2 regions of the Arthrobacter sp. D1-29 genome follow, and region 1 is predicted to be linked to the other one. Evidence: riboswitches for the same ligand, from Rfam matches in the RefSeq annotation. Region 1 holds a riboswitch; the other holds the start of a gene.
The links. A riboswitch is a leader RNA that binds a small molecule or an ion and turns the genes downstream of it on or off. The one in region 1 is predicted to bind glycine.
Positions count from the first base shown of each region.

Region 2: another riboswitch for glycine. It lies ahead of gcvP (aminomethyl-transferring glycine dehydrogenase); the one in region 1 lies ahead of M1E17_RS20195 (methylenetetrahydrofolate reductase).

Region 1 is NZ_CP096383.1:4,434,262-4,450,050, forward strand. Features, by position in the region: gene M1E17_RS20160 (Pls/PosA family non-ribosomal peptide synthetase) at 1-1,061, shown strand, start outside; gene M1E17_RS20165 (M1 family metallopeptidase) at 1,058-2,728, shown strand; gene M1E17_RS20170 (4'-phosphopantetheinyl transferase family protein) at 2,708-3,385, opposite strand; gene M1E17_RS20175 (oxygenase MpaB family protein) at 3,434-4,207, opposite strand; gene M1E17_RS20180 (DUF222 domain-containing protein) at 4,428-6,146, shown strand; gene M1E17_RS20185 (hypothetical protein) at 6,130-6,408, shown strand; gene M1E17_RS20190 (hypothetical protein) at 6,516-6,764, opposite strand; gene M1E17_RS20195 (methylenetetrahydrofolate reductase) at 6,961-7,815, opposite strand; glycine riboswitch at 7,978-8,085, opposite strand; glycine riboswitch at 8,087-8,184, opposite strand; gene M1E17_RS20200 (DUF3846 domain-containing protein) at 8,360-8,704, opposite strand; gene M1E17_RS20205 (hypothetical protein) at 8,802-9,149, shown strand; gene M1E17_RS20210 (response regulator) at 9,222-10,349, opposite strand; gene M1E17_RS20215 (hypothetical protein) at 10,549-10,848, opposite strand; gene M1E17_RS20220 (beta-galactosidase trimerization domain-containing protein) at 10,912-11,082, shown strand; gene M1E17_RS20225 (hypothetical protein) at 11,120-11,650, opposite strand; gene M1E17_RS20230 (aminoglycoside phosphotransferase family protein) at 11,890-12,795, shown strand; gene M1E17_RS20235 (AAA family ATPase) at 12,767-13,318, opposite strand; gene M1E17_RS20240 (NAD(P)/FAD-dependent oxidoreductase) at 13,554-14,561, shown strand; gene M1E17_RS20245 (GOLPH3/VPS74 family protein) at 14,719-15,507, opposite strand; gene M1E17_RS20250 (metallophosphoesterase) at 15,607-15,789, opposite strand, start outside.
Region 2 is NZ_CP096383.1:949,077-964,865, forward strand. Features, by position in the region: gene M1E17_RS04500 (APC family permease) at 1-1,109, opposite strand, end outside; gene M1E17_RS04505 (agmatine deiminase family protein) at 1,106-2,146, opposite strand; gene M1E17_RS04510 (nitrilase-related carbon-nitrogen hydrolase) at 2,143-3,177, opposite strand; gene M1E17_RS04515 (Dps family protein) at 3,392-3,871, shown strand; gene M1E17_RS04520 (MFS transporter) at 3,995-5,593, opposite strand; gene M1E17_RS04525 (TetR/AcrR family transcriptional regulator) at 5,662-6,198, shown strand; glycine riboswitch at 6,315-6,411, shown strand; gene gcvP (aminomethyl-transferring glycine dehydrogenase) at 6,596-9,523, shown strand; gene gcvT (glycine cleavage system aminomethyltransferase GcvT) at 9,534-10,682, shown strand; gene gcvH (glycine cleavage system protein GcvH) at 10,829-11,212, shown strand; gene M1E17_RS04545 (L-serine ammonia-lyase) at 11,369-12,778, shown strand; gene M1E17_RS04550 (TspO/MBR family protein) at 12,829-13,389, opposite strand; gene M1E17_RS04555 (lipid II:glycine glycyltransferase FemX) at 13,541-14,614, shown strand; gene M1E17_RS04560 (peptidoglycan bridge formation glycyltransferase FemA/FemB family protein) at 14,695-15,789, shown strand, end outside.

The DNA.
Region 1 (15,789 bases):
ACACCATGATCGCCTCCTACGAACTTGCCGGCGGCTGGATGAAAGTGGCTCCCGCGAAGATCGGCAAACGCGCGTTTCTGGGGAATTCCGGAATGACCGGTCCCGGCCGCAGCGTGCCCAAGAATTCCCTCGTCGCGGTGCTCTCCGCAACACCGGCCAAGGCCAAATCCGGGACGTCCTGGCTGGGCAGCCCTCCCGTCCGGCTCAGGAGGTCAAAGCTCGACGCCGACCAGTCACTGACGTTCGATCCTCCCCTTCGGCTGAAGCTCTTCCGCGCGTGCTGGGAACTGTGCCGGGCGATTCCGGTGTTCCTGACAGTGGGTATTGCCGCAGGAGTCCTGCTGGCTCTGGATCTGCTGGCCGGCAGCACCGGCGGCTACGTCACGGCGGCTCTTTTGGGCGGCGTCATCATCGTGGCCGCAGGTGCCGTGGCAGCGGCGGCCTCCGTCGTCGCCAAATGGCTCCTTGTGGGGCGAATCAAGGCCGGAGAACATCCGCTGTGGAGTTCCTTTATCTGGCGCAACGAGGTGGTGGACACCTTTGTCGAGATGGTCACAGCGCCGTGGTTCGCCCGGTCCGCAACAGGCAGTCCTGCACTCGTCTGGTGGCTGCGCGGGCTGGGTGCGCGAATCGGCTCCGGCAGTTGGTGCGAAAGCTACTGGCTGCCTGAAGCAGACCTGGTCACTCTGGGTGAAAACTCCACGGTCAACCGCGGCTGCGTGATCCAGACCCATCTCTTCCACGACCGAGTCATGAGCATGGCCGAGGTCACCCTCGAGGACGGTGCCACCATCGGTCCGCACGGCGTGATTCTGCCGGCGGCACGCATCGCCGCCGGGGGCACCGTCGGCCCGGCGTCCCTGGTCATGCGCGGCGAAACCGTCCCCGCAGGCAGTTATTGGATCGGGAATCCTGTCAGCCCCTGGTCGGGAGGGCCATCGACCCCGACGGCGCCAGCCCCTCAGCCGGCGCCTGTCCCTGAGCCAGCGCCAGCCCCTGGGCCCGATGGTCAGACGCCCGGCCCCGCCGCCAGCCCCGTTCCTGGGCAAGGCCCAGTATGACCCTGCCCGCCGGCGCCCCGGGCACAGTCGGCTACGATGAGCGGGTGAGCCGACCTTTTGCTTCCCCCGAACAGGGCCGGACACTCACCGGGGAACCCCTGCCGGATTCCTACACTCCAGGTCACGGCTCCGCAGACTTCAGCGTTTCACGGTATGAGCTGTACCTCGACTACCGGGTGGCCACAAACCGCCTGGACGCCCACGTAACAGTCGCCGGGACCGCCATCTCCCGGCTGCAGTCCGTCATGCTGAACCTCTCCGGCCTGCAGGTCATCAAGGTGAGGGTGGATGGCAAGCGCCCGGCACGGTTCATCCAGCGCGAGGGCCGCCTTGTTATCACTCCGGCAGCGCCTCTCGCCCCGGGATCCGAATTCAGTCTGGACATCCGCTATGAGGGCCGGCCGGGGCCCCTGCGCGGAAACTGGGGCGACGTCGGCTGGGAAGAACTAACCGACGGCGTCCTCGTCGCCGGGCAGCCCACAGGAGCACCATCCTGGTTTCCCTGCAACGACCATCCCAGCCGCAAAGCCAGCTTCGGATTCACCGTCACCACGGACATGAACTACCAGGTGGTCTGCAACGGGACCCTGGTGTCCAGGCATTCGAAGGCCAGCCGCGAAACCTGGGTTTATGAACAGGCCGAACCCCTGGCGACTTACCTCGCCACCGTACAGATCGGCCGCTACGATATCGTTCCCCTAGCGGGGAGCGCCAGTGGAACGGGAGCCGCAATCGCGGGTGCGGGACCCGCCGTCGCGAATGGCGGAGCCACAATCAGAGCGGCGCGGGCCGCCGTCGGGGATATACCAGTCACTGCCATACCTGCCACCGGAGCCGCAATCACGAGTGCGGGAGCCGCCGTCGGGGGCAGTGGGGTGCCAGTCACGGGTGCGGGAGCCGCAATCACGAGCGCGGGAGCCGCCGTCGGGGGCATACCAGCCAGAGCCATCCCAGTCACAGCCATACCCGCCACCGGAAGCGGGGTCCGGCAACTCGTTGCGGCTCCGGCGGTGCTGATGGACCGGGCGCAGGAAGCGCTCGTCCGGCAGCACGAGATGATGGCGACGTTCGAAGCCTGCTTCGGGACGTACCCCTTTCAGTCTTATACCGTCGTCGTACCGGATGACGAACTGGAGATTCCCCTCGAAGCGCAGTCACTGTCGATTATCGGCCGTAACCACCTGGATCTGCGGTGGGAATCCCAGCGGCTGATCGCCCACGAACTGGCGCACCAATGGTTTGGAAATTCATTAACGGCCTCCTCCTGGAAGGACATCTGGCTCCACGAGGGGTTCGCCTGTTACGCCGAATGGCTGTGGTCAGAAGCATCCGGGCAAGGATCGGCGGCAGCCCGGGCAGAAGCTGCCTGGGAAGGCCTCGCATCCAAACCGCAGGATCTGCGGATCGGAGATCCCGGCCCGGAACTGATGTTCGACGACCGTGTTTACAAACGGGGTGCACTGGCCCTGCACGCCTTGAGGACAGCGGTGGGCGATGCCCTCTTTTTCGGCCTTCTCAGGGCTTGGACCGAACGAAACTGTTTCGGATCAGTGTCCACCGGAGATCTGACCGAGCTGGCTCAGGAACTTTGTGGGAGTGTCCCCGGCTTTGACGCCGAGGGGATTCTTCATCCCTGGCTATACGAATCAGTTCTGCCGCAACGCTAAGGCTGCGACAGTTCCCGAGGGGAGCCCTAGGCGCGCCGGGTCCACATCGGCCAGCAAGACTCCTTCAAGGCGTTCCGCGGTTACGTCGCATGTTGCGGGGTCCCGTCCCAGCCCCTCGCCGATCGACTTAAGGAAAGCTTCCTTCCGGGTCCAGAACCGCGCCCGCTGGCTACGCCCTTCTGATGTGGTGGAAGGCGCCAGGCTAGTGCGTTCCCGCTGAGTCAGGGCAACTGCGTCGAAGCCGGGGAATGCTGTTCTGCCGGCCTGCTCCACGTCTACGCCTATTCCGCTCAGGCTGCCGCCGTCGCTGCCGGCGCCGGCTAGGACAACCCACCCGCCCGCCCGGCTCAGGCTCAGTAGAGGACCCGCTCCCCCATCCTGGAGCACATAGCCTGGTTGGCCATGGTCCCCTTCTCCTCCGCCGCAACGGCTGCACCTGTAGGCCGCCACCAAAGCTGCGGGCGAAGTACCAGCCAGCTCTGCAGCGAATAATCGCAGCGCCAGTCTCCCGGCCAGGAATTCAGCAGCGTCTGTGGGCTTATGGAAAGAAGCGGCGCGGCGGTGTTCGGAGGCGTCAAGCAGCTTTAACTCCGCAAGGCCGGGGGCCGCCAAGGCTGCCGCCCTGACTAGAGCCCCTCCTATTTCCGTATCGCGCACGTTAGCCATTGTAGGGAGCCCGCGTTGACCGGTTCTTCCACCGGACCGCTAAGCCGTGCTGAGCCGTCTAAGGGAGTAGTTCTTGAACCAGTGCCGGATGCGTTGCGGCAGCCGCGGATAGACCACCGCAACGGCTCGCATCGTCCGGTCGAACTGCCGATGATGCCGCGCGGTCCACGGCAATCCGAAGCCTTCCCGGAGGTGATCCGGCAGGAGTCCTGCGGTGATGAACCGGACCAGGGGCATGCTCAGGCGAAGCCAGAGCGGACCCGTTGGAGGGTACAGGAGATCGCGGGCCACCCGGGCCGTGACGTCGTCGGGCTTCAGCGTCTGTACGCGCTCATTCCAGTACGTGCGGAAGGCTGCACGGTCCGCCGGCCAGAGCTCCGGCGGCAGCTGAAGGGCTGTCCCCAGTTTGGCGTACTCGCGGTAGACGCTCTCCGCCATCTCGTCTTCCAGCGGGCCGTAAATTCGTTCGTAAACAGTGACTGCTGTGTCGTAGAGGGTTGCCACCACCCACAGCTGGGATTGCGGATCGAACGCGTTGTAGCCTGCGGAGCTGCCGTCAGGTTTGCGGCGAACCCGGGCATGGGCATGATTGACCTTCCGGCGCACCGCCTTCACCTGCTCCTCGTCGCCGTACGTCACGGCATACACGTAGGTTACGGTGGCCAGGAACCTGTCCAGCGGACGGTCAACGAAGTTGCTGTGATCAGCGACGCCGTGGCCCACGGCAGGGTTGGCGAGCTGCAGCAAAATGGCGCGGCCCGCCCCTGCGAGCAGGATGCCTTCGGCACCCATGTCGGCATTTCCACCCACCATTTCAACAGGGTACCGGAGAGGCCAAAAGCGGGCGACGCCGACTGCTGAGTTCCCTGCCCATGGGCTGACTTTCCCGTGGACCGGCATACGTCATTCCTCGGCGTTCCTTTCGCGTCTTGGCGTTCCTTTCGCCTGTTGGGCGTTGCTTTGAGGAGAAGTCAGTTTGGCCCGCGACTTCGAGGGCAGCGTTATTGTCAGACCCTGCTGGGATGCTTTTCTTATGGACAGCACGGGGGCTTGGACAGCGGGGAGCGGGGCGGGCTTGGAGGCTGCCACCGGTCCTGGGATCGAGGATGCCCTGGCTGCTGTTGTAGCCTCCACGGCCGCCCTTGGCCGAATCATCCGGCCCCATTTGGATGACAGCACGGCTGGCCCTGGCGCCGCTGGTGAGGTGGACGCCGATCCTGTTTCGGTGCTGGACGCCGATCCGATGCAGGATTCTGATCCGTTGCGCCGACGGCTGGACGCTTACCTGAATGCGCTGGCCGAGGTTGGCCGCGCTGAGGCAAAACATGCGGCGCTGAAGGTACATCTGGCCGCCGGAATCGCCGAGCTGGAAGAGGCCATCGCCACCCCGGCGGTGACCGCGCAGGACGCCACGGCGCAGGAAATGTCGGTGATCGCGGAGGTCGCGTGCGCCCTCACAGTCAGCGAACGCACCGCGGGTGCGCTGATCTCTGAATCCCAGGCCCTGACCAGCATCCTGCCGCAGACCTTGTCCGCGCTGCAGGAAGGCAGCATTTCCTGGCAGCACGCCCGGATTATGGTTGACGAAACCAACAACCTGGACCCGGACGGGGCGGCGGCGTTGGAGGCACATTTCCTGGACCCCGGAGCACCCAATCCTGCCCGCGGAGTCGCGGCCGGTGAACTCGTCCCGTCCCGCTTCCGCGCCAAGGCCCGTACCTGGCGCGAACGCCACCACCCCGTCTCCATCGAGAAGCGCCACGCCAAGGGAGTCCAGGACCGGCGGCTGGAGTACCAGCCGGACCGCGACGGCATGGCCTGGCTCGCCGCGTACCTCCCGGCCGACCAAGCCTCCGGGATCTGGGACCGGACCACCACCGCCGCCCGCGCCCTGCAGGGCCCGCACGAGAACAGGACCCTCACCCAACTCCGCGCCGACGTGGCCGCCACCTGGCTGCTCACCAACAACACCAGCGGCAGCCTCACCGCGCCTATGGCTGGTGGAGGAACCGATCGCAGACGAATTGCCGGCGGCATTGACGACCGCACGATGGGCGCCACCAGCACTAATAGCAGCATCGGCGGCACCGGAACGGGCAACGGCACCAGGCTCGAGACCGGCATCGCCGGTGCTGTGCCGTCGCCAACGGCGCAGGTCCTCATCACCGTGCCGGTCATGGCCCTCCTGGGCGCCACCGACGAACCAGCCACCCTGGACGGTTACGGGCCTATTCCACCGTCCATGGCCCGCCGCCTCGTCAGCGACGGCGCCACCTCCTTCATGCGGGTCCTGACAGACCCCCGCGACGGCGCACCTCTGGAAATCGGCCGGACCAGCTACCGCATCACCAAAGCGATGCGTCAATGGCTCCGGCTCCGGGACGGCAAATGCCCCTTCCCCGGCTGCAACAACCACTCCCTGGACAACGAAGCAGACCACCTCCTCGCCTGGGCCCGAGGCGGCACCACCGGCATAGCCAACCTGGGACAGCCCTGCCCAAAACACCACAGACTCAGACACACCACGGCCTGGACCCCAACCAGCGCCACCAAAAACAAACCACCCGGCTGGACCTCCCCAACAGGACGCCATTACCGCAGCGAACAACCCGACTGGGAACCACCCCACTGGCCCAGTGAACCCGGCCGGACTTCCCTCCACTCCGACGTGGACTTAGACGTGGACTCAGCCATGCAGCGGGATCCTGAGATGAGGCTGCAGCGCGATCTTGGGGATGCGGCCGGAAAATGATCCCCATCCTGATCTGGACCCGGATCTGGACTTTGACCGGGACCAGGACCTGGACCGGGACCTGGACCTGGACCTGGACCTGGACCTGGACCTGGACCAGGCTCTACCGGTCGACCCTTTTCCTGAATGGCGTCTTTGGCCTGCACCAGAGCCGGATGATCACCTGTGCTGGCTGCCTGAATACGCTCCGCCAGACGAACTAAGCCGGCAACTGGAACTCGCCGACCATCGCCTCATGTCCTCGGGCGTGCGGGCCACCTGAACCACTGGTATGACTCGAAAGCCATGCGCCCAACACGGCCAGCGCAGTAATCCAGGTTGTTCTCCGCCGTTTCGGGCCCGCACCGCCCGGGATGACTTGATGACGTTCTAGATGGACACGTCCCTTTCGATTTCTTCGGCGAGGTCGTCTATCTCTTCGGGGCGCAGGTTGATGCCTGCCTTGCGGAAGCGTTCCTCAAGGACATGGCTTACGTCATCCTGGATGTGGCCCAGCCGGATATCGTCACGGACATCCTCGGCAATGCTTTCGACAGTCTCAGGGCCGGCAACGTCTACCAGGTCGTCGTCATCACTGTCGAACGGGACACCAGCGGTATCAGCTCCAGAGTCGCTCATATCTTATGGTGGCGGCTGGGGATTGAGTGGTCAAGAACCTTTGAAAACGCCTGGCGAACGGCCCCGACGGCGGGACTTCCCGCCGTCGTCGGCCTACGTTCTGTCATGGTCCGTGGGACGTCCTTTTCCGCTTCGGCCTGGCCGCTTCAGCCTTTCCGCTTCAGCCTGGCCGCGAACGGGCCTTCACCCTTACCCGTTACTCTCGATCGTCACGTGCTCTTCCCCGAGCCAATGCTGTCTGGAGTGCAGTGGGTGCTGATGCCTGGCCCAGCCCGGGCAGGGATTGGCTGGGAATCGAGTCGAGGCTGTTGAAGCTGTAGAGGTGGATGCCGGCGATCGCGCCGGCCGGGCTTTCCAGCCCAGACATCAGGTTTTGTGGTGAATAGCGGTCGCCGCTCAGGAGCTTGCGGGCTAGCGGGCCTTTGCGGCTCAGGAATTTGAGCGAACTTCCGACGCCGATCTGTGTCCCCAGGGAGATCAGCCTTGTCCGCGGCACGGACCCCGCCACCCCCGCCCAGATGGGGAGCTCCACGCCTTCGCGCCGCAGGACGGCCGCGAAATCGTGAATCTTCTCCGCGGAAAAGCACATCTGCGTAACCACGTGCGAGGCCAGGCTCTGCTTGGCCAGGAGGGAATCGAGCACATCCTTAGGACCTATCAACGGGTGCCCTTCCGGATATCCTGCGACGCCTGCCCGCAGCATCCCGCCGGAATATTGCGCGATGTCCTCCAGCACCGGAAGAGCCGTTCCATAGACCCCCGCCGGCTGCTTCCGGTCTCCACCCATCACGAACACCTCGCAGATGCCGGCGGCATCGCACTCACGAATGATGCGGGTGAGATCGGCACGGTCGCGCAGGCTCCGCGCCGCTAGGTGCGGAATCACCGTGTATCCGAGGACGCTCAGCTCCACGGCGGTCCGCATGGTCCGCTCGATGCCGTGGTGCGGAAGGCATGTCACCGTGAGCGTTGTGGTCAGCGGTACCAAGGCGTTGACCCGCTCAACAATTCCCGCGGACGGGACGATTTCAATTCTGGTGGGGAGCATCATGGGTCCTGTCACAACCAGGGGGCCCGAGTCGGCGGCCTGCCGACGAAGGACTGGCGGCGGACAGCGGTGTGCCGGACCGCGAAGGTGACTGGGAAGAAATGAACCGGCATACGAGGAACTCCATTATTCAGGCGGCGCCAAAACGCCACGTTGATTCGGGTTCCTCTCCACTCTGTATTGGACCTGAGAGTTTCCGTTTTGTCCTGCTGTTGGCAGGGCGCCACTTGCACCGTCGGTGAGCCCGGTTGCCCGGACTGCTTTCCAGAGTTGCCTTGCCGCGGCGGTACGTGTGCCTGAGAGATTCCCGGAGAGGATTTGCTCCTACGGCGCCTGCAGAACGTACCGGCAGGACTCTCCCGCCGCAGATCATCAGCGTGTGCCACTGGTGGGTGACACGGCTCACAGGCTATCCCGTTGTGGATCGGGATGCAAAAGCCTGAGTCAGTAATTTAGGTCAGAAATGTACGACGGCGGGTGGCCCCGCCTCCGTAACGTTGCCCTGCGTCATCCATCGGTTCTAAGCGCCGCACTCTTGTCCACAGTTCTACGCGGCCAGCGGCACGTCGAAGAGTTCTTCGGCGAGCCGGATGAGCTGGTGGGGAGCGTCAGTATCTTCGCCCCCGTTTCGGTGGCCAAGGAAGATCGCCGTCCCGTGGACGGTGTCCTCCAGATCGACGCCCGCTTCGCGAATAAGGACCTCTGCCCGCATATTCTGGGCGGTTCGGCTTCCGTTGTTGTCGAGGTACACATGCCACGTCTCGCCAACGATGAACCCAATTTCTCCCGCGGCCACGCGCTGCAGTGCCGGCAGATCCAGCTCAACGGGCTTGATGTGCACAGGATGGGACAGTCTGGCCGGGACAACTAAGGCCTTGCAGGAAGTAATCATGGTGGTGTCCTTGGAGCTGAATTCCGTGATGGCGCGGGCAGCCGCCGGGCTAGGAGTCCCGGGGTCGGCTGCCCGCGGGCCTGATTAGCGCTGGTTCTTGCGCGGCTTTATAGAATTAATCTCGCTGTTTTCGCTTTTTGCCTTTTTGTCGGCCCGCTTTTCGAGAATCGATTTGCCAACCTTCTTGGCTGCGCTGCTTTTGGGGGATTTTCCTGACATCGGAATCACGCCTTTCTATGCGTTGCCTTACCCGATACCATACCCACTTTTATTTTTTATGCCAGTTCCCAAAAAACCCGGTCAGCGTCGCCCTGGAGCGGCACGAGCAGTAACCAAAAGTTTGACAAATAGAGTTATGTCCACTTTCTTCATCGTGACCGCACGCGGGTTTTTTTATCTTTTTGGTCAAGCAGATCTACATAAAACTAAAATGCCGATTTCTTGATCAGGTTCACGCCAAACGCCCGGCTGAAATTCCCGAGCCAGGCGTTTTCCAGGAGGCCATCGACGATAAGGACTAGCTACCAGGTGCTGCTGGTCCCAAGTAGAGACTGACAGCCGTCCCGCCGCTCTGGCTCGCGGAGATGTCCAGGCGGCCGCCGTGGGCGGCCGCGATCCGGGCGCACGTAGCAAGACCCAGCCCGGACCCTGGCGGGTCCCCCTCCCGGTGCAGCCGGACCAGCGGCTCAAGCACCCGGCGTCGGTCCCCCACGCTGATTCCCTTGCCGTTATCCGCCACCTGGATGACGACGCCGGCCCCGAAGTTGTCACCATGGATCCGTATGACCGGGGGAACCCCCGTCCGCCGGTAGGCCACGGCATTCTGGATCAGGTTCTGCAGCGCCACCCGCATCTGGCTCCCGTCAGCGTCGAAGTAAAAGTCCTCGCACTCCACCACCGCCCCGGCTTCCCTCAACCCAAGGTTCAGGTCGTCGGCGACATCCTTCACGAGGTCTGCCAGTGATAGCCGGGACCTGACCAACGAGCCACCAATGGATGCGAAGGTGAGCAGTTCCTCCACCATGGAGAGCATCCTCCGCGCACTGTGGCCGACCACCTCGAGGTACTCGGCGGCTGAGTCGGTATCCGTTTCCATGGAACCGAGCTCCACGTAACCGAGGATTGACGTCAAGGGATTGCGGAGATCGTGGCTGACCCTGCCCGTGAACTCGGCCAGCCGCTCATTGCTGCCCCTGGTCTCAGTCAGAGCTTCGGCCAGGGCGCCATGAAGGGTGGTGACCCGCCTGGCAGCCAGCAGCCGGGTGTGCAGGATGAAGGGGTCCAGCGGTTTGGTCACATAATCATCGGCCCCGGCCTTCATCCCTTCCAGGACGTCCTCCCGTGCCCCGTGCGAAGTCAGCAGGACCAGGTAGGCATAGGACCCGGACTCTGAGGCGCGGATGGTCCGGCACAGGTCAAACCCGTTGAGCCCGGGCATCATGAGGTCCGTAACCACCACCTCGGGATGGTGGTCCTGATACAGCTGCCACGCCATATCCCCATCGGAGGCAACGATGCAGTGATGGCCGGACTTTTCCACGGCGGCTTTGGCAACCAACAGGGAGCCTGGGTCGTCATCCACCACCAGCACCGTCATAACCGGCAGGGGGCCATCCGAACCGGGAATCGCAGACGGTTCCGCCACTGGCTGCGGCCCCACCATTTGTCGTTGGACCGGCCCCGGAACCACCGGAAAAGATTCCCCCACTATGTGCCCCCTGGCCACTACAAATCAGAAACCCATCGCAGCGCCAGCAGAAGGCTGAACGCGCCTACGAACAGGCTAACCCGGATCCAGTTGCAGGTGAACGGCTCCTGGACCTTCCACTCTGGGACAGCTCAGCTTACGAGCCGGATCTCCTGCCGATTCTGAGGCCAGCCCAAAAGGCCAGGACGAGCAGGCCAGCGACCGCGATTCCCAAGCCGATCTGCGTCCCTTGACTGACAAAGGCCGTGCCGTTGCCGGTGAACTCCTGGTTGCTCAGCGGCGCGTAGGCGAACCAGCCAATGCTGGTATTCCTGTTGCTCCATGCCACCAAAAAACCCACCACCACCGCGACGACGCCCGCCAAAGGCACGACGGCGGAAGAGAGTCGGCTGGGCCTGGCCAGGTTGTGTTCCCCGGATGTTTTGTTTTCCCCCATGCACGGGAGTCTACTGGGGCTCCCAATGTCTCCTGCCCGTCCATGGCGGCGCGGGGGAAACCGTTGGGAACGCTGGAAGGCATCACACCGCGTTTGTCCGCGGAGCGGCTCGCACCCTACCCGGTGGTGGTGGCGCCGCGACCGGCCGCGCTGTCGGATGCGGAAATCGCCAGCCTGAAGAGCTACGTCGAGGCTGGCGGCACGCTGTTGGTCACCGGTGGTACCGGAGTGTAATCGAGCAAACAGCACCAAAGGAGGATTCCGGCGATACTCATGCCGGATGGACCACCTGCTGCGGCGTGAGTTCCGTTGCCGGGATCCCGTCCGCGCGGACGATAACCGGCGTTTGCTGGGCGTATCGATCCGCTGTGGGCATCCAGCCACGACCCGCGGACACGAGAATCAGCATGCCGTTGATGTCACCGACCGCCGCGAACCCCTCGCTTGGCGGGCTACCGTAGGGCTCGATCCCACTCGCGTGTAATAGCTCGACCGCCGCGAGGACCTGGGGCACCGCCACACCCACTTCGCTCACCGAGAGAAATCCGTTCGGACCGAAATGATCCGTAGTCGGCTGCCGCAGCCCGCGTCGCTCGATCAGCTCGAGTACCTGGCCATCAGGCCCATCGAAATACACCGAACAGGAGTTCCAGCTGGAGGGCCCCTCGAACTCGTCTACCCCGTCACGTCCAAGCAAAGTCGTCCGTGCGGCGATCCATTCCTTGGCTTGCGCGAACATGCCCGTCGGGATCGTGAAGGCCAAGTGGTGGGCGCCTTCGTACTCCCTCTGCTCGAACACCAATCGCGTGCTTCCAAGCGTTACTGCCACTCGGGCCGATTCACTCACTACATTTAGCCCCAGCTTATGTCCGTAGAAGAGCTGGATGGCATCCGTGTCTCGTGCTGGCAGCACTACTTCTCTGATTTCCATAGCGCCATCAAACAACCTCAAGTCCAGCTGAGGTCAAATGCCCGGGTATTCCCCTCACGGAGCGGTGACATTTGTTTGCATTCGTCTCGGCAGGCAGACAGGCTTGCTCAATGGGGATGCATACCGGGCAGCACCACGTGGACGTTTCGCTAGCCAGGCGGCTGCTCCAGGAACAGTTTTCGGAGTGGTCCCAACTCCCCGTAAAGCCAGTCGACGGGCCGGGAACCGTCAACGCCATTTTCCGGGTGGGCTCGGCACTGGTAGCACGTTTCCCCCTTGTGGGGTCGGATCCGGTTGAGATACGACTGATACTGGAAGCAGAAGCGGCGGCAACCATTGAAATGGCAGCCGCCAATGTCTATCCCACACCCACACCGCTGGCCATCGGCTCTCCGGGAGGTGGATATCCGTTGCCTTGGTCCGTGCAGACTTGGCTGCCGGGGGAGATTGCCACGCCGCACAGCTCGGGTGATGGCCCTGCATTCGCCGGCGACCTTGTGACTCTGATCAACGGTTTCCGCTCTGCAGATACGAAGGGGCGTCTTTTCTCTGGTTCAGGCCGTGGCGGCCAACTGACCGATCACGATGACTGGGTGGAGAAATGCTTCCGCGAAAGCGAAAGTCTCTTCGACGTGCACAGGCTCCGGAGCCTGTGGTTGGAGTTAAGAGAGCTGCCGGGCAGCGGCCCGGATGTGATGTCACATATGGATCTCATCCCCGCCAATTTATTGGTTGGAGACGGTCGGCTCTCCGGCGTGCTGGATGGAGGCGGCTTCGGCCCGGCTGACCCTGCATTAGATCTGGTGGCGGGTTGGCATCTCCTGGATGAAGGACCTAGGAACATATTTCGCCAGTCGCTGGGCTGCGATGACATCGAGTGGAGTCGCGGTATGGCATGGGCACTCGTGCAGGCCGTAGGTCTGCTCTGGTACTACCGCCAGACCAACCCAACCATGAGCCAACTGGGACGTAGCACGCTAAGCCGCATCATGGCAGCTTGGGAAGTACCCCGATGACCGCCAGGGCAATGTCCTCCGAGGACATTGCCTCCGTATCGAACTCAAGGTCATGGGAAATATCTGCCCGCGTCCGCTCGAACCGTTGATACATCCGCCGGAGAAATTCCGGTTCCTTTGACAGCCCCCGGGACGGGTCGGAAACGGCCCGTGCCAGTGCTGTTTCATACTTCGCTGTGATCAGGACCTTCCGCACGCTGACATCCGGACCAACATGAGCCATGATCTGCTCGATCTCCTCAGGAGTTTCAGGTCCCTCGGCGATCAAAGTAGGAATCGGCATTTCCAGCCAGGCCCCAATCAGTCGACCGTGGACCTCATGCGCCCAGGTCCAGTCAGCCAATGTAGGCAGGGCCATCTCCGCCACAGTATCGAGCCCAACCACGACCACCGCCTCGCCGCTCCTACGCAATATGCCTGCAAGGGTGTCTGCCAATGTGCTTTTCCCTGAGGCAATCGGCCCGATGATGAGCACGAGCCGGCGACCAGGAACCCCGTTGTCTTGGGTGGGATGCGCGTTCATTCGGCAAGTCAACCCGTAGCCCGCCCCCTCCGGCAAGTTCGCCCAAACGGATCAGCAACCGGCGAATGCCAGGCGATGTAGAAAGACGCCAGAGTAATGAAAGATCATGACTCGATCCAGCAGCGGACGTACTGGGGCCCCATTGACTGGGTGGGTTCGGCACGGCAGGCTGTGAGGACATCCACGGCAGGGGGCCTATGCGGACAGTAAGGTCGGCAACGTGTTGAGCGTGCCCATGGGTAGGCACGTAGTCGTCGTCGGAGCTGGCATCGTCGGCGCCTCGGTGGCTTATCACACCGCCCGGAGGGGCGCCACCGTAACGTTGGTCGACGCCGGGCGGCCAGGCGCGGGCGTGACGGCGGACTCGTTCGCTTGGGTGGGAGTGCCTGGCGTGCCTACCGGTCCGGCTGCCGGCTTACGGGCCACGGCGATGGAGGAGTACCGCCGAGTTGAGGCCGAGTTGCCGGGACTCCCTGTGATCTGGTCCGGCTCACTGAGCTGGCGGGCGGAGGGCGGCGCGCCGGAGGCCGGGCCCGGGCAGGAGATTGTGGACGCGGCCACCGTGATGGCGCTCGAGCCCAACCTACGGCAGCCTCCGGAGTGGGCCATATGGGCGCCGGGCGACGGCGCCGTCGACTCGGTGGGGGTGACCCGGCGGCTGGTCGCGGGCGCCCGCGCCCATGGCGCCCGGATACATGTGGACACCGCCGTCACCGCGGTCCGCCGGGATGCAGCGGGCCAGGTTGCCGGGGTCGAGACGGCAGCAGGACCCCTCTGCGGTACGACTGTGGTGTTGGCGGCCGGTGTTGCCACAGCCGCGCTGGGCTCGCCGCTCGGCGTCCGTGTCCCGGTCGAGCCATCGCCGTGCCCGCTCTTCCGGCTTCGGGCGCCGGCAGGTCTGGTCCGCACAGTGGTCAACACTCAGGACTTCGATCTCCGGCAGGTCGCCGCGGACCGGCTGATCGCCGCCGCGGACTCGCCTGAACGCACCCTTGCCGCCGTCCGATCCACTTTTCGCGGTGCCGGGAGCGTCGAGCTGCTCCGCACACGGCTCGGAGTACGCCCAATGCCGGCTGACGGCGAGCCGATCGTCGGTCCGGTCGCCGATGTACCCGGTCTCTACCTTGCGGTGATGCACGCGGCCGTCACGCTTGCCCCGGCCGTGGGCCGTCTTATCGCGCGAGAGTTGGTAGACGGCATCGCAGAATCGGCATTGTCCGGCTGCCGACCCGATCGCTTCTAGTCCCCCGCATCTGAATCTCATTTATGGGTGGCGTGCTGCAGGATGCGTGCTGCAGGATCTCGTCGGCGGTCTTAGTCCAATTGAAGGGTGGCATCGGTCGTTCCAGCCGTCAATCCATCAAAGATCCCGGCAGCGAGCGCTGCGGCCGGACGAGGAGTCACAAAGCTGGGGCTTCTTCCTCCGCCAGCCTGATCATACGAAGTTCGTCCTCCACCGCGCGTGCCGGCCAATAGTCCTTCGCCAACTCATATGCCCAGAGTCTGTCTACGCCCGGGAAGAGCTTGGTGAGCAGTCCGGCGGCCTGAAGCAGGGCGATCAGGGCCAAGGTCCTGTCATCGGGTGCCTCGGCACCAGGCTTTGCGGGTTCGGGCATCGTGGCATCCAAGGTCCCCGCATCCGTGGCCCCCGCATCCGTGGTCCCCGCAGCAGTCGTCTCCTCATCAGTAGCCTCGGCGGCGGACGCCCCGGCATCGGCGGCCGGGGCATCAGCCCGCGGACCGCTGATGGCGGCCTCGATCTTTTTCAGGAGCGCCGCCTCCGGGCCATGGTCCTTCTCCGGATACCGCACGGTCCGGAACAGACCCAGGTGCTTTTCGCCGGATTGTTCCACGATGCCCAATGAGGCCATACCCTCATAGACACGCTGCACTTCAGCACGGTTCTCCAGATTTGAGACCCACCGCTTGGGTGTGTGCGGCCGTGATTTGTGGCGGATGAGCTCCAGTTCGCGCTGGAAGTCCGTTTTGGGGGCCGTGCCGGTAGCTTTGACGTGCTTCCCCCGCAACTCGATCGCACCAATCTGTTCCAGCTCGGCCAGAATTGCCCCTGCCAAAGTGGTCCTGAGCGCGTAGACAGGCACCTCAGGTTTGCCGTCTTTGTCGTTTGTTGCCAGAAGGAGAAAGGCTTGGGGGAGGTTCAATTCCACCGCGTTTGTTTCCGCGTTCATACGACCATGGTGCGCCCGTCTGACGGCCATCACAATGATGGATTTAAAGGAAACGGACGACGGCGGGACCTCCCGCCGTCGACCGCTTCCTTTCGGTGCCTACTGGCTGAAGGGGACCTTTTCCCAAGTCAGGACGTCCGCGTCGGCACTGTTGCCGGCGACCGTGAACCTAACATAGTTGGTGGCGTTGGCGGATCCATCCACGGTGATGCGCTGCAGGTCATCCGCAGCGGGCTGGCCGTAAATGTCCAGCCAGGGTGAACCATTCGCCAGCGGCTGGTT
Region 2 (15,789 bases), 1.7 Mb from region 1:
TTGCTCAGGCGGCTGAGCGGCTTGGGAAGTGCGCCGTAGTGGGACATGGCCAGCAGGCTGCGGGACGGCGACATGAACGTGGACTGCAGCGAAGCGGCAGAGCTGGACAACACCGCCAGCGACATCAGGATGGCGAACGGTCCCATGATGGGGGAAGCCAGTGCGGTGAAGATGTTTTCCTGGTTATCGGGGTTGCTGAGCCCGTTGCCGGTATCGCCGATGCCGGCGAACATCATGGTGGAGATGCTGATCAGCAGGTAGATGCCCAGGACGATGACCGCGGTCAGGGTCCCGGCCAGTCCAGCCGTCTTCTTGCCGTTGGTGGTTTCCTCGTTCACGGTGAGGCACACATCCCAGCCCCAGTAGACAAAAATGGAGAGCGAGATGCCGGCCGCGATCTGGCCGAACGTCTCGATCTTGGTGACGTCAAACCACTCCCAGCTGAACGGGATGGCCGTTTCGGACGTGGACCAGTTGGCGAAGGCCATGGCCACGAACAGGCCCAGGACCAGCAGCTGGAATCCCACCAGGCCGTACTGCACCAGTTTGGTGGTGTGCATGCCGCGGTAGCTGATCCACACCGCCAGGGCCACGAAGACAAAGCAGGTCAGCACGTTGAGCGGTTTGTTGGCGGCGAGCTCGGCCAGTTCTGGTGAACCGGTGAGCTGGGAGAGGAAAAGGTAGAAGAAGTCCACTGCCACGGCGGCCAGGTTGGACAGCACAATGATGTTGGCGGCAAGGAGCCCCCAGCCGCCCATCCAGCCAACCCACGGGCCGAAGGCCTTGGTGACCCAGGTGAAGGTGGTGCCGCTGTCCGGGGAATCGGCGTTGAGTTCCCGGTAGGCCAGCGAGACCAGGATCATGGGGATGAACCCGATCAGGAAGATGACCGGCAACTGGAGCCCGGCCTCATTGATGGTGGGGCCCAGCGCGCTGGTCAGTGTGTAGGCGGGAGCGATGGTGGAGATGCCAAGGACCACCACGGCCAGGAGGCCCAGCTGGCCGCCCTTCAGTCCTTTGGCGCTGATGCCGTGGGCGGAGCCCGGGGCGTCGGCCCCGGGGCCGGCGGCTACTCCGGTTGCGGTGCTGTTACGGATGGTGTGGGTCATGTCCGTACTTTCTTGAGGGCAGCAGGCTGCTGTTGGGTGATGCAGTGGATACCGCCGCCGCGGGCGAAGAGTTCCCGTGCGTCAATACTGACAATCCGGCGGCCGGGATAGGCCTCGGCCAGGATCTGGAGGGCCTTGTCGTCGTTGGGGTCGCTGAAGCTGCAGGCGATGACCCCTCCGTTGACCGCCACGTGATTGATGTAGCTGTAGTCCACAAAGCCTTCGTCGTCTGTGAGGGCCTCAGGCGCGGGAACCTCCACGATGTCCCATTCTCGGCCTGCAGCGTCGCGCGTGGTGCGCAGGTAGCTGATGATGTCCCGGCAGACGTCGAAGTCAGGGTGTGCCGGATTCTGCTGCGAATGGACCAGCAGTGTGCCGGGGGAGGGGATGGCTGCCACGATGTCCACGTGGCCGCGGGTGCCGAAACGTTCCGAGTCCCGGGTCAGGCCGCGGGGGAGCCAGATGACGTGGGTGGCGCCCAGCGTGCGGGCCAGTTCGGCTTCCACATCGGCCTTGCTGAGGCCAGGGTTGCGTCCGGGGTCCAGCTGAACAGTCTCGGTGACCAGCACCGTTCCCGCACCGTCCACCTGCAACCCGCCGCCCTCGTTCACCAGTGGGGAAACAACGTGGTGGGACCCAGAGCGGGCGGAAATTTCGGCGGCGATCAGGGCGTCCTTGTCCCAGCGCGCCCAATCCTGTGCACCCCAACCGTTGAAGACCCAGTCGACGGCGCCGCGGCACCCGTGCTGGTCAAGGACAAAAGTTGGGCCGATGTCCCGCATCCAGGCATCGTTGAGCGGAGCAACGAGCACCTCGATGTCCTGATGCAGATAGCGGGCGGCGATGTCGACGTCGTCGGGGTTTACCACCATGGTGACGGGTTCGAACTCGACGGCGGCATTCGCGACAGCAGCCCATGTGGACCGGGCGGCGTGGGCGGCTTCCTCGGAATCGCCCAGCGTGTAGCCGCCGGTTGGGAAGGCCATCCAGAGGCGTTCCTGCGGGGCTGTCTCAGCGGGCATGCGCCAGGTGCTCATGCTGTTGCCTCCAGATAGGCCTGCGCTTCTCCGCCCAGGGGCTGGCCGGGGCGGACGGGTTCGGTGAGTCGTCCATACGTGTCCGGACGCCGTGTGGCCAGGAACGGGAAGAGCGTCAGCCAATCCCGCCGCTGGTCAAGGTCAAGGTCTGCCACCAGCACCGCGGACTGGTCGCGCGGCGCCTGGACCAGGATCCGGCCGTACGGATCGGAGATGAAGGAGGAACCGTAAAAGCTCAGTGTTCCTTCATTGCCCCAGCGGTTGGGCGCCACCATAAACAGTCCGTTGGCGATGCCGTTGCCCACGATCACCTGCTGCCACAGCGGCTGCGTGTCCAGGTCCGGGTGGTCAGGTTCAGAGCCAATGGCAGTGGGGTAGACCAGGATTTCGGCCCCGCCGAGGGAGTAAAGGCGGGCCACTTCTGGGAACCATTCGTCCCAGCAGGTGGGCATGCCCAGCCGTGCGCCATTGAGTTCTGCGGGCGAGTGGACCTCATAGGCGTCAGCGGCTGCGGGACCTTTACGGAAGAACTTGTCCTCGTAATAGCCGGCCGTCACGGGAATGTGCAGCTTGTGTGTGCGGGCCAGCAGTTCGCCCTCAGGCGAGACCAGGATGGCCGTGTTGAGGCCCAGTCCGTCATCCGAGCCGTCCGGGTTGTCTGCGCGCTGATAGAGCGAGGCATGGACAGAGACGCCGTGACGGAGTGCTGCAGCGGCAGCGAACTGGAAGGTGGGTCCCGTGAGCAGATCCTCGGCAGCGTCTGAGGGCCTGGGCCGTACCACTCCCGGCCGGGAAGTGTCATTGACCGGCAGGGTGTCTGCCGGGTAGCGCGAGAGCGTCAGCTCAGGCAGGAACACCACTGTGGCTCCGAGCCTGGCGGCCCGTCCGATGCCTTCGTCGAGTTCGGCGCGCAGGACAGCGTCGTCTGCGTTCCAGCGGTGCTGTACCACTCCCACCCGGAGGGCGGGGCGATCGGACGGCGCTGTCCGTGCAGGGGAGGCTGGTGCATCAAGGCAGGAAATTTCAATCATGTGGCTACTCCAGTGAGACGATCGTCACTAAATGAATGACGTTCATTTAGTATGGAGGGTCGGCGGCTTTCGCGCAAGACCCGAAATGAATCACGTTCTTTTATGTCGCTGGGAGGCAAATTAGTAAGCTCACTGAGAAATTCCGTCCAGCCCTCCCGTTTGGCGCGCAGGGGGCTGATAGCGTCGGGACCACTGGACCAATCGAGGAGGATATATGAAGGCTTCACCGACCCTGACCAATAACCTGCAGGCCGTACTCGCTGACCTGATTGAGCTGCACATCCAGGGCAAACAGGCCCACTGGAACATTGTGGGAACCAACTTCCGGGACCTCCATCTGCAGCTGGACGAAATCGTCGAAGCTGGCCGCCAGTTTGCGGACGACCTGGCCGAGCGCATGCGCGCACTGCACGCCCTCCCGGACGGCCGCAGCTCCACTGTGGCCGCGTCCACCAACCTTCCGGCGTTCCCCGAAGGGCTGATCAACACCAAGGATGCGATCGAGCGGACCGTGGCCGCCCTTGAGGCTGCTGTGGGCACTATGCGAAAGGTTCATGACGAAGTGGATGAGGAAGATCCCACTACTGCCGATCTCCTCCATGAGTTCATTGCCAGGCTTGAGCAGTTCACCTGGATGGTTAACGCGGAAACCATGAAGGCCACGGCCAGCGTCACGGCCCCGGACGCCCCATAGGAGGCTTGTGCGCCTGGGTAAAGCGCCCGGCGCCGGAATGATTCCGGCGCCGGGCGCTTTCTTATGCGGGGGTTGACTTCCTGCCTTCGTTCCTCGTGAACCCGGCGTTCGAGGAGGAGGCTCCTAGCGCGCCGTCGGAACTTTTCGGAGCACGACGGCGGCAAGGACCGCCGCTGCTGCCATCAGTACCAGCGCGATGGCTGCCGTGATGTGGACGCCGGAATCGAAAGCCGCCCTGGACGCTTCCCGTACGGCTGTGGCAAGCGGTCCCGGGAGGCTGCCGGCCAGTTCCATGGCACCGGCCAAGGTTTCCCCGGCCCTGTCCGTGGCTGTGTGGGATGCGGCTTCGCTCAGTCCTGCCGGAAGCCTGAGGTTCTGCTGGTAGGACGCCGTCAGAATTGAGCCCAGGATTGCTGTTCCCAGCACTGACCCCACCTCATAGCCTGTTTCGGAGATGGCGGCGGCGGCCCCGGATTTTTCGGCCGGCGCGGAACCCAGGATGAGGTCGTTGGAGATGGTTTCGGCGGTCCCAACGCCCAATGCCAGGATGAACAGCGCGCCCAGCAGGAGGGCCGGTCCGGCACTATGATCGCCGACGGTGACCACAAGGTAGCCGCCGGCACTCAGGGAGAGGCCGCCCGCAACCACGAAGCCCGGCCGTATCCGGCGGACCAGCGGTACTGCCACCAGCCCGGCCGTCACGGTGGCGAGCAGCGCCGGAATCATGGCAATGCCCGCGGCAGACGGTGACATCCCTTCCAAAAGCTGGAGATGCTGGGCCAGGAACAGGATAAAGCCGTTGAAGGAAAACAGTGCCAGCACGTTCGCGGAGATGGCCGTGCTGAAGACCCTGTTGCTGAATAGGGACATGTCCAGCAGCGGGTTGGCCAGCCATTGCTGGCGGCGGACAAAAACGAATCCCATGGCCACACCGAAGGTGACGGCGGCCAGTGGCATGATGCCGAAGCCCTCGGTGGCCACCTCCTTGATGCCATAGACCACAGGGACCATGACCAGCAGGGACAGCAGCATGCTGGGGACGTCCACCCGGCCGGGCCGGGGATCCCGTGATTCGGGGATGAAGGCGGGGCCGAACGCCAGCAGCGGAAGCATGATGGGCACGGCAACCAGGAGCACCGCGCCCCACCAGAACTGTTCCACCAGCCAGCCGCCAAAGATGGGTCCCAGGGCTGCGCCACCGGAGAATCCTGCTGCCCAGATGGCGATCGCCAGCCGGCGGCGGTTGGGATCCGGAAAGATGTTGCGGATCAGCGACAAGGTGGACGGCATCAGCATGGCACCAAAGAATCCCAGCGCTGCCCGGCCGGCAATAAGCCACTCGGCGCTGGGGGCGAAGGCTGTTGCGGCTGACACCAAGGCGAACCCGATACTGCCGACCAGCAGCAGCCGGCGGCGTCCGACCCTGTCACCCAGGCTTCCCATGGCCACCAGCAGGCCGGCGAGCACCAGCGGATAGGCGTCAACGATCCACAGGAGCTGGACCCCCGTGGTTTCCAGGCTGCGCGCAATCGCCGGGAGGGCGAACGTAAGGGCCGTGTTGTCCACCGCGACCAGCAGCACGGGGAACATCAGCAGGCCCAGGGCAAGCCAGTCGCGCCATGGTGCTTTCGGTCCCGGCCGGCGGGGCGTACGGGAGGTCGCGGGGAGCTGGTTTGCCAACGATTCGGGGGCGTTCCGAAGGGAAGTTGCGGACGAGGTCATGGAATAACTGTACCGTCCAGACGGTACAGTTATCAATTTCGGCGGTGCCAGCGTGCATGATTGAAGCCATGGCCAGAAAACCCGTAGCCCGCGAGGCTGTTCTCGATGCTTTTGAATCCCTGCTGATTGAGGTGGGCGAGCGGGCCGCCACCCTTGATGCGGTAGCTAAGCGCGCGGGAGTCTCCAAGGGCGGGTTGCTGTATCACTTTCCGAACAAGGAAGCCCTGATTGAGGTGCTGCTGGACAGGCTGGATGAGCTGGCAGCCGCCGACGCCGACGCCATGGCCACCGCGGAGGAGGGAGCGGCCGCGTACTTCATCAGGTCTTCCGTCTGGGCAGATACACCCCTGGACCGTGCCATTGTTGCTGCCACCAGGCTCGCCGAGGTGGCCCATGAGGAAACTCGTGAGCGCTTCGCGGCAATCCAGCAGCGCTGGCTCCGGGAGATTGCTGCCGACGTTGGCACGGCCATGGCCAAACCGGTGCTGTATATGGGTGACGGCCTGTACTTCAACGCCATGCTTTCCGTGGGGCCGGTTCCTACCCAAGAGACGGCGGCCGACGTCGCCGGCCTGCTGGCAGCGCTGGACCGGCTCCGCAGTTGAGCCCGTATCGTCCATGTCCGCGGCATTTGCCCGAACGCGCACCGCATAGGACAATTGGACCGTGTGTGGGCCCGGTAACGGCCACCATGAACAACAAAATTCAACTGAATAGCCTTTGATCTGCGGCGGGAGAGTCCTGCAGTAGGTACAGCAGGCGCCGTAGGAGCAAATCCTCCCCAGGAATCTCACAGGCCCATGTACCGCCGCGGCGAGGCAACTCTGGAAAGTAGCAGGCAGTCCGCTTGGCGTGTCCCGGAACCATCCGGAATACCAGGACAGCTGTGCTCACCGACGGTGCAAGCGGGTCCTGCGGAAGCAGGCCAGGCGGAAACTCTCAGGTCCAATACAGAGCGGGGAGGAACCCAATCGATGTGGCGTACCCTCGCCGCCTTAGTACATGGAGTTCCTCGTGACTGTTTCTCCGGCCTCCGCCACTCCGGCCCCCACTGCCCAGGCCCCGGCTACCACCGCCCCCGCCCCGACCTTCCCGGCCGCTGCATCCTTTGTTGACCGGCACATCGGCTCACGCCGCCAGGACGACGTCGACGCCATGCTCAAGGCTGTTGGCTATGACTCCGTGGATGCACTCGTGGACACCGCAGTCCCCAAGGACATCCGCCAGGACTCTCCACTGGAGCTCACCCAGGCCCTGAGCGAGGTGGAAGCCCTCGCCGAATTGCGGAGGCTCGCGGCCAAGAACAAGACCGCCGTGCAGATGATCGGCCAGGGGTATTACGACACCGTGACGCCGCCGGTGATCCGCCGCAACATCCTCGAAGGCCCGGCCTGGTACACCGCGTACACGCCATACCAGCCGGAAATTTCCCAGGGCCGGCTCGAGGCGCTGCTGAACTTCCAGACCATGGTGCAGGACCTCGTGGGCCTGCCCATCGCCAACGCGTCCCTGCTGGATGAAGCCACCGCCGTGGCCGAAGCGGTGCTGATGATGCGCCGGGCAAACAAAAATAAGGACGCCCGTGATGGGAAAACCGTCCTGGATGCCGACTGCCTTCCACAGACCATCGCCATTGTGAAAGGCCGGGCCGAGGCGCTGGGATTCGAGGTCCAGGTGGCTGACCTCTCCAAGGGACTTCCCGACGGCGTGATCAACGGCGTGGTGCTCCAGCAGCCCGGCGTCTCCGGCCGGGTTTTCGACCACACCTCCGTCATTGCCGACGCCAAGGAACGCGGCGCGCTGGTAACAGTGGCTGCCGACCTCCTGGCCCTGACACTCATCACCCCTCCCGGTGAGCAGGGGGCCGACATCGCCGTCGGCTCCGCGCAGCGGTTCGGCGTCCCCCTCTTCTACGGCGGACCGCACGCCGCCTACATGGCCGTGCAGAAGGGCCTTGAGCGTTCCATGCCCGGCCGCCTGGTGGGCGTCTCGAAGGACAACGCCGGCGTCCCCGCGTACCGCCTTGCCCTTCAGACCCGCGAGCAGCACATCCGCCGCGAGAAGGCCACCTCCAACATCTGCACAGCCCAGGCGCTGCTGGCCATCGTGGCCTCCATGTACGCCGTTTACCATGGACCGGAAGGGCTCAAGGCGATCGCCCAGGCCGCGCACGCCCACGCCAGGACCCTTGCAGGATCGCTGAACGCAGCCGGGCTTGACGTCCTCCACACAAGCTTCTTCGACACCGTCACGGTTTCCGTGCCCGGCAAGGCAGCTGGAATTGTTGCCGCGGCAGAAGCCAAGGGCATCAACCTTCGCGGCATCGATGCCGACAGAGTGGGCTTCTCCACGGATGAAACCACGACGCCGGAAATCGTCGCCCAGGTGCTGGAGGCTTTCGGTGTTTTGGCCACCGCCGGCGGCAACGCAGCCTTCGCGCTGGACCCCGCCGTCGAACGTTCTTCCGGGTACCTGCAGCACCCGGTGTTCAGCACCCACCGCTCCGAGACGCAGCTGCTTCGCTACATCCGCAAGCTGTCCGACCGGGACCTGGCGCTGGACCGCACCATGATCCCGCTGGGTTCCTGCACCATGAAGCTGAACGCAACGGCCGAGATGGAGGCCATTTCCTGGCCGGAGTTCGCCTCCATCCACCCCTTCGCCCCCGACTCCCAGACCGAGGGCTGGCGCGAACTGATCGCGGACCTGGAAGCCCAGCTGACCGAGATCACCGGCTACGACCAGGTGTCCATCCAGCCGAATGCCGGTTCCCAGGGTGAGCTGGCCGGCCTCCTGGCCATACGCGGCTACCACCTGTCCCGGGGCGATGACCAGCGCAATGTGTGCCTGATTCCCGCGTCGGCGCACGGCACCAACGCAGCCTCAGCCGTTCTGGCGGGTATGAAGGTGGTAGTGGTGGCCACCGCAGCGGACGGCACCATCGACCACACCGATCTTTACGCGAAGATCGACGCCAACAAGGATGCGCTGTCCTGCATCATGATCACCTACCCGTCCACGCACGGTGTGTACGACGCCGACGTCCGCGAGGTGTGCGACGCTGTTCACGCTGCCGGCGGCCAGGTGTACATCGACGGTGCCAACCTGAACGCGCTGGTCGGACTGGCCCAGCCGGGCAAGTTCGGCGGCGACGTTTCGCACCTGAACCTGCACAAGACCTTCTGCATCCCGCATGGCGGCGGCGGACCCGGCGTGGGCCCGGTCGCAGCGAAGGCGCACCTGGCGCCCTTCATGCCGGGCAACGCGGCAACCTGGACCGAAGGCAACGACGTCCCCATTTCGGCGTCCAAGTACGGCTCCGCCGGCGTCCTTCCCATCTCCTGGGCGTACGTCAAGCTGATGGGTGGCCAGGGCCTGACCGAGGCCACGAAGTCGGCGCTCCTTGCTGCCAACTACATCGCTGCCCGCCTCAACGACTTCTTCCCCGTGCTCTACACAGGAGAAGGCGGTCTGGTGGCGCACGAATGCATCCTTGACCTGCGCGACCTGACTGCAAGGACGGGCGTGACAGCGGAGGACGTGGCCAAGCGCCTCATCGACTACGGCTTCCACGCCCCCACCCTGGCATTCCCCGTCGCCGGCACACTCATGGTGGAGCCCACGGAGTCCGAGGACCTCGGCGAGATGGACCGGTTCATCGACGCGATGATCTCGATCCGCGCGGAAATCGACCAGGTGGCCAACGGCGACTTCACCGTCGCGGACAGCCCGCTGCGCAATGCCCCGCACACCGCCGCCGCTGCCATCAGCAGCGACTGGGACCGTGCCTACCCGCGCGAACAGGCAGTCTTCCCGGTCCACACCCTCAAGCAGGACAAGTACTTCCCGCCCGTTGGCCGCATCGACGGCGCCGCCGGGGACCGGAACCTGATCTGCTCCTGCCCGCCGCTTTCCGAGTTTGAAAACTAAGGATTCTTTCGTGACTGAGAACTACACAGCGCTCTACGAAGAGCACAAGAAACTCGGCGCCTCCTTCACCGACTTCGGTGGCTGGCAGATGCCGCTCAAGTACAGCTCGGAGCTGGCGGAGCACCACGCGGTCCGCAAGGCAGCAGGGATCTTTGACCTGTCCCACATGGGCGAAGTCTGGGTCACCGGCCCCGACGCCGCCGCGTTCCTGGACTACGCGCTGGTGGGCAAGATCTCCGCAATGGCCGTGGGTAAAGCCAAGTATTCGCTGATCTGCAATGAAGCCGGCGGCATCATCGATGACCTCATCATCTACCGCCGCCCTGTCGCTGAAGACGGCACCGACGTATTCCTGGTTGTTCCCAACGCCGGCAACGCCAAAACGGTGGCGACAGAACTTGCTGACCGCACAGCGAACTTCAATGTTGTGGTGGAGGACGCCTCCGCGGACACCTCCCTGATCGCCGTCCAGGGCCCCAAAGCGGAGGAGCTCCTGCTCCGCCTCGTCCCCGCCGCCCAGCACAGCCTGGTCACCGGGCTCAAGTACTACGCCGCCGTCGAAGTTCCCTTCCTCGTGGCCGGAGCCGGCCAGGACCTCCTGCTGGCCCGCACCGGCTACACCGGTGAGGACGGATTCGAGATCTTCATCAATAACGACGACGCCGCCGCACTCTGGCAGGCCATCGTCGCCATTGCGGACGAAGGGGAACTGGTACCCGCCGGCCTTGCCTCCCGCGATTCCCTCCGCCTCGAAGCGGGCATGCCCCTCTACGGCAATGAACTGTCCCTCGACGGCGACCCCTTCGCCGCCGGGCTGGGACAGGTGGTCGCGCTCTCCAAGGAAGGCGACTTTGTGGGCAAGGCCGCCCTCGCAGCCATGAAGGAAGCCGGCGCCGGCAGCACCACCGGCCGCCGGCTGGTTGGACTCAAGGGCCTGGGACGCCGCGCCGGCCGGGGACACTACCCGGTCCTCAAAGACGGCGCCGTGGTGGGCGAAGTGACCTCCGGCCAGCCGTCACCCAGCCTTGGCTACCCCGTGGCCATGGCCTACGTGGACATCGAGCACAGCGAAATCGGCACCACCTTGGACATCGACCTCCGCGGCAAGGCAGAGCCGTTCGAAGTCGTGGGACTGCCGTTCTACAAGCGCCAAAAGTAGCTTTTCGGGTCCGGGCTCGGTCCGGCAGACCGGGGCTTTTCACGCGTGCTGCTCCTTCGTCGCTCTGACGCACGCTTTCGAAAAGTCCGGCTCTGCCGGCCCCCCGACACTCTCTCACTTTTCACACACTAATTAAGGAAAAACACATGGCAAAAGTTGCCGCTGAGCTGCAGTACTCCGACGAGCACGAGTGGGTGGCCCGTGAGGGTGGCAACCTTGTGGCGATCGGGATTTCCGCCGTCGCCACTGATGCCCTCGGTGACATCGTGTACGTGGACCTGCCGGAGGTCGGCTCGGCCGTGACGGCGGGGGAAACATGCGGTGAAGTTGAGTCCACCAAGTCCGTCTCGGACCTGTATGCCCCGGTGACCGGGGAAGTTACGGAAATCAATCCCGCCGTCGTCGATGACCCTGCGCTGATCAACAGCGACCCCTACGGCGCCGGCTGGCTCTTCAAAGTCGCCACAGAGTCTGAGGGCCCGCTCCTTTCCGCCCAGGACTACGCTTCCAAAAACGGCGGCGAACTGTGAATCAGTCAGCGGCCGCCGAACCCCTGAACGCCCACCCCGGCGTAGCGAACCTCAGCTGATATCCGGAGTTTTTGTCCAGATAAAGCGAGTTGGATGGCGTTTTAGTCGCCATATCTGGACAAAAACTCCGGACCTGCAACCCAGTAAGGAATCACCATGGCCGTTGGAGTCTTTGACCTTTTTTCCATCGGAATAGGACCCTCAAGTTCCCACACGGTGGGCCCGATGCGCGCCGCTGCGGTTTTCGCCGGCGAGCTCAAATCCTCCGGGGTACTGGACCGCGTGGCCGGCCTCCGCGTGGATCTATATGGTTCGCTGGCCGCCACCGGGCATGGCCACGGCACCATGACAGCCATCCTCCTGGGGCTGGAGGGATTCCATCCCGAGCTGATCCTGCCCGATGAGGTGGAGGAACGGCTGGCGACCATCGCCGAGACCGGGATACTGCAGTTGGCCGGCGCTGATGGACACGGTGTCCCCCTTCCTTATGGGGTGCAGGACATGGTGCTGCGGCCGCTGACCATCCTGCCGAGGCACACCAACGGACTGACATTCACCGTCTCCGAGGCCGGGGGCGACGTCCTGCACACGGCCACGTTCTACTCCGTGGGCGGCGGGTTCATCGTCCGTGAAGGCGAGGAGGACGCTGCACAGCAGGAACTCGAAGAGTCCAAGAAGGAGCTTCCGCTGCCGTTCAGGACAGCCGCTGAGCTGCTGGGGCACTGCCAGTCCAAGGGCCTGTCCATCGGCGAAGTCATGCTCGTCAACGAGCAGGCCTCCCGGTCCGAGGAGGAGATCCGCGAGGGCCTGCTCCATATCTACTCGGTGATGGAAAGCTGCGTCCAGGTCAGCCTTAGGCGCGAGGGCCTGCTGCCGGGCGGGCTAAAGGTCCGCCGCCGCGCGCCGGACTGGCATGAACGCCTTCTGAAGGAAGATAAGGACCGTGATCCCAAATACTGGCAGGAGTGGGTGAACCTGGTCGCCCTTGCGGTCAACGAGGAGAACGCCTCCGGCGGGAGGGTGGTCACCGCGCCAACCAACGGTGCGGCGGGCATCATTCCGGCCGTGCTGTATTACGCCCTGCATTTCGCGCCGGGGATGGAGAACGCCAGCCAGCAGGACCGCGATGACGTTGTGGTGAAGTTCCTGCTCACGGCCGGTGCCATCGGGGTCCTGTACAAGGAGCAGGCGTCCATCTCCGGCGCCGAGGTGGGCTGCCAGGGTGAGGTGGGCTCGGCGTCGTCCATGGCCGCTGCAGGCCTGGCCGAGGTGATGGGCGGGACCCCCGCCCAAGTGGAGAACGCCGCGGAAATCGCCATGGAGCACAACCTGGGCCTGACCTGCGATCCGATCGGTGGGCTGGTCCAGGTGCCCTGCATCGAACGCAACGCCATCGCAGCCGCCAAGGCGATCAACGCCGCCAAGATGGCACTCTGGGGCGACGGTTCGCACCGGGTATCGCTCGACGAGGTCATCATCACCATGCGCGAGACCGGCAAGGACATGAGCTCCAAATACAAGGAAACAGCCATGGGCGGCCTTGCCGTGAATGTTGTGGAGTGCTGACCCGGATCAATTGTGGTGGCTCAGTTGTGGGTGGCTCAGTTGTGGGCGGCTCAGTTATGTGCGGCGGCCCAGGCGTTAAGGGTCCCGGAAAAGATTACCCAGGACAGGTAAGGCAGCAGCAGGAGGCCGGCGGAGGTGCTGATGGGGCCAAAATTCAGAACCGCAAAGGTCAGCGCCACAATCAAGGCCACGATGACCGCCAGCCCAAGCCACAGAGCCAGCGGCCCCAGCACGGGGTAGAGGCCGAAGAAGATCGGTGTCCAGGCCAGGTTCAAGGCGAGCTGCAGCCAGTACAGTTTCAGCGGCCTGCTGGTGAGGCTTTTCCCGCTCCGCCAGACGAGCCACGCCGCCACTGCCATGGCGGCATAGAGGACCGTCCAGACGGTACCGAACATCCACCGCGGCGGAGTCCAGGGAGGCATATTGGCAGCGGCGAACCAGCCGTCGACGTTCGCCGTGACGGCCAGGCTGCCCAGGCCGGCCACGGCAGCTGAAGTGCCTAGGAAGAGCAGGAGCATCAGGAGTTGGGCCGCAGTTCCCCGTTCAGGCGTTTCCTGCTGTGCAGCCGGCGGCTGGCTTGGGGCCGGAGATTTACCGGAAGGGGACTGCATGCTTCAACCCTTGCCAAGGCTGAACCATGAGTCAAGGCGGGGCGACCCTGAAAAGCCTGGGCCAGATCAGGCTTTAGACTTGGGACTATATGTCCGCACGCAGCCACACCCGCAGAACCACGAACGAAACCCTGAGATTGGACACGGCCCCTTGCGAGAATTTACCGCCCGCTTTGCCACAGCCGAGGAAATTGAGAACTGGGACAAGCACGTCACGGCCAACCCGAACGGCGGCAACATGTTGCAGTCGGCGGCCTACGCGTCGGTGAAGAACGGCCAAGGCTGGAAGGTCCGTTTCCTGGTCCTGGAATCCGGGGGAACTGCCAGCTACAACTTGGTTCTGGAGAAGAAGTTTCCCGTCCTGGGCCGCCTCTGGTACCTCATCAAGGGGCCCGATCTGGCCGCGCTTGAGGACCTCAAGCCGGCACTGGACGCCTGCGCTTCGTTGGCCCGGAACCGGAAATTCAACGTCTTCGCGGTCAAGGTCGAGCCGGACATCACCGCCACTGCCGAAACCCAGGCACACTTTGCCGCCGCGGGCTTCATTAAGGCACCGAACATCCAGTCCAACGACTCCACAGCCCTGCTTGACATCGCTGCGCCGGAGAATGAGGTGCTCCGTGCCATCACCTCACGCGCACGCAACGCCATCCGCCGCGCCGAACGCGAAGGCTGCGAAGTGGTGCAGCGCGACCAGGGCGCCGAAACGTACCGCGCCCTCTACGACCTGATGGCGGACACCGTCAAGGCCAAGGGATCGATGCCCTTGCGCAGCTTCGAGTACTACTCCCGGTTCTGGGACGAATTCTGCAACCGCGGCCAGGGGAACTTCTTCTTTGTCTATGAGGACGGGAAGCCGAGCGTGGGCGCCTTTGTGATCAATTACGGCTCCAAGGCGACGTACAAGGACGGCGGGTCCACGCAGAACCGCAAGCAGTACGGTGATTCGCATCTGGTGCAGTGGGCAGCCATCCGCCGGATGAAGGAACTGGGCTGCACGGAGTACGACTTCTGTGGCACGCCGCCGGCAGCCAGGATCAAGGACAAGTCCCACCCGCTGTACGGCATGGGCATGTTCAAGACCAGCTTCACCAAGACAGTCACCGATTTTGTGGGCTGCTACGACTACATCCTTTCGCCCGTCAGGCACGCCATGTGGGTCAAGGGCGCCGAACGCATTTTCCGGCGGCTGGAAACCATGCGCACCGGCGGCCAGTTCTACTGACCGTGAGCCTGCCCGTCCATCCAGTCCACAATGATCCGCGCCCCGAAGCCGGCAGCACATCCATAGGTGAGGTAACTTCTGTGAATCCAATCAAGGCCGGAACGGACCTCGAATTTGCCGTCCTGAGCGACGCCGAATATGAGTCCTTTTCCGTGCAGCACCCGCAAAACAGCTTCATCCAGTCCGCAGGTTTCGCCCGTTTCCAGCGCGCCCGCGGACAAGTCGTGGAGCTCGTCGGCTTCAGGCGCAACGGGGAACTCGTGGCGGCCGGGAAACTGAATTACACCAGAAACCGCTGGGGTTACACGGTCTGCGAGTGCGCAAAAGGCCCCCTCCTGGACTACACGGACGCTGACCTGGTGAGCTCCGTCGTCGAACTCCTTAAAACACGGGCCGCAGACCGTAAGGCCGCGGAGCTGAGGATCTCGCCGAACCTGGTGTACGTTGCCCGGGACGAGGACGGCGCAGAGCACCCGGAAATCCTCGACAACCGCCCCCTGGTGGCGGAACTGGACAGGCTGGGCTTTGAGCACCAGGGCTCGGACATGAACTTCGCGAACGTCAACTGGATGTTCGTCAAAAAGCTCGAGGGCATCAAGGACGCCGAGGAGCTCATCATGAGCACCAGCTACCGGACGCGCAAAGCCATCCGGAAGGCGGAGAAGAACGGAGTCTTCCTGGAGCAGGCAACCCTGGAAACCCTGGATGAGTTCTACGACGCGTTGAGCACGGCGGGGGATGAAAAGGGCTTCATCTACCGTGAACGCGAATACTACGAGCACCTCCTGCGGACCACTTCGTCAGAGTTCACCAAGCTCATGATGGCCAAAATCGACATCCCCGGCTACCGCAAATCCATCACCGAACGGCTGGAAGCCGAGTCGGCAACCGCGGCCGAGCTGCGCCGCGAGGTTGAGGAAACCGGCAGCAAAAAGAAGGCCAACAGGCTCAAGGTGGTCCAGGACCTCGTGGACAGCTACGAGCGCAGCCTTAAGGACATCGAGCGTTTCCCCGACTCCGTTGGCGTGGTAACCGTGGCGGCCATCCATTTTGTCTGCTTTGGCGACGAGGTGGTCTGTGTCATCGGCGGCACCAAACAGGATTACATCTACTTCAACGGTGCCACGTCCCTGTACTGGGGCATGATGCTGCACGCGCTGGAGAAGGGGTACTCC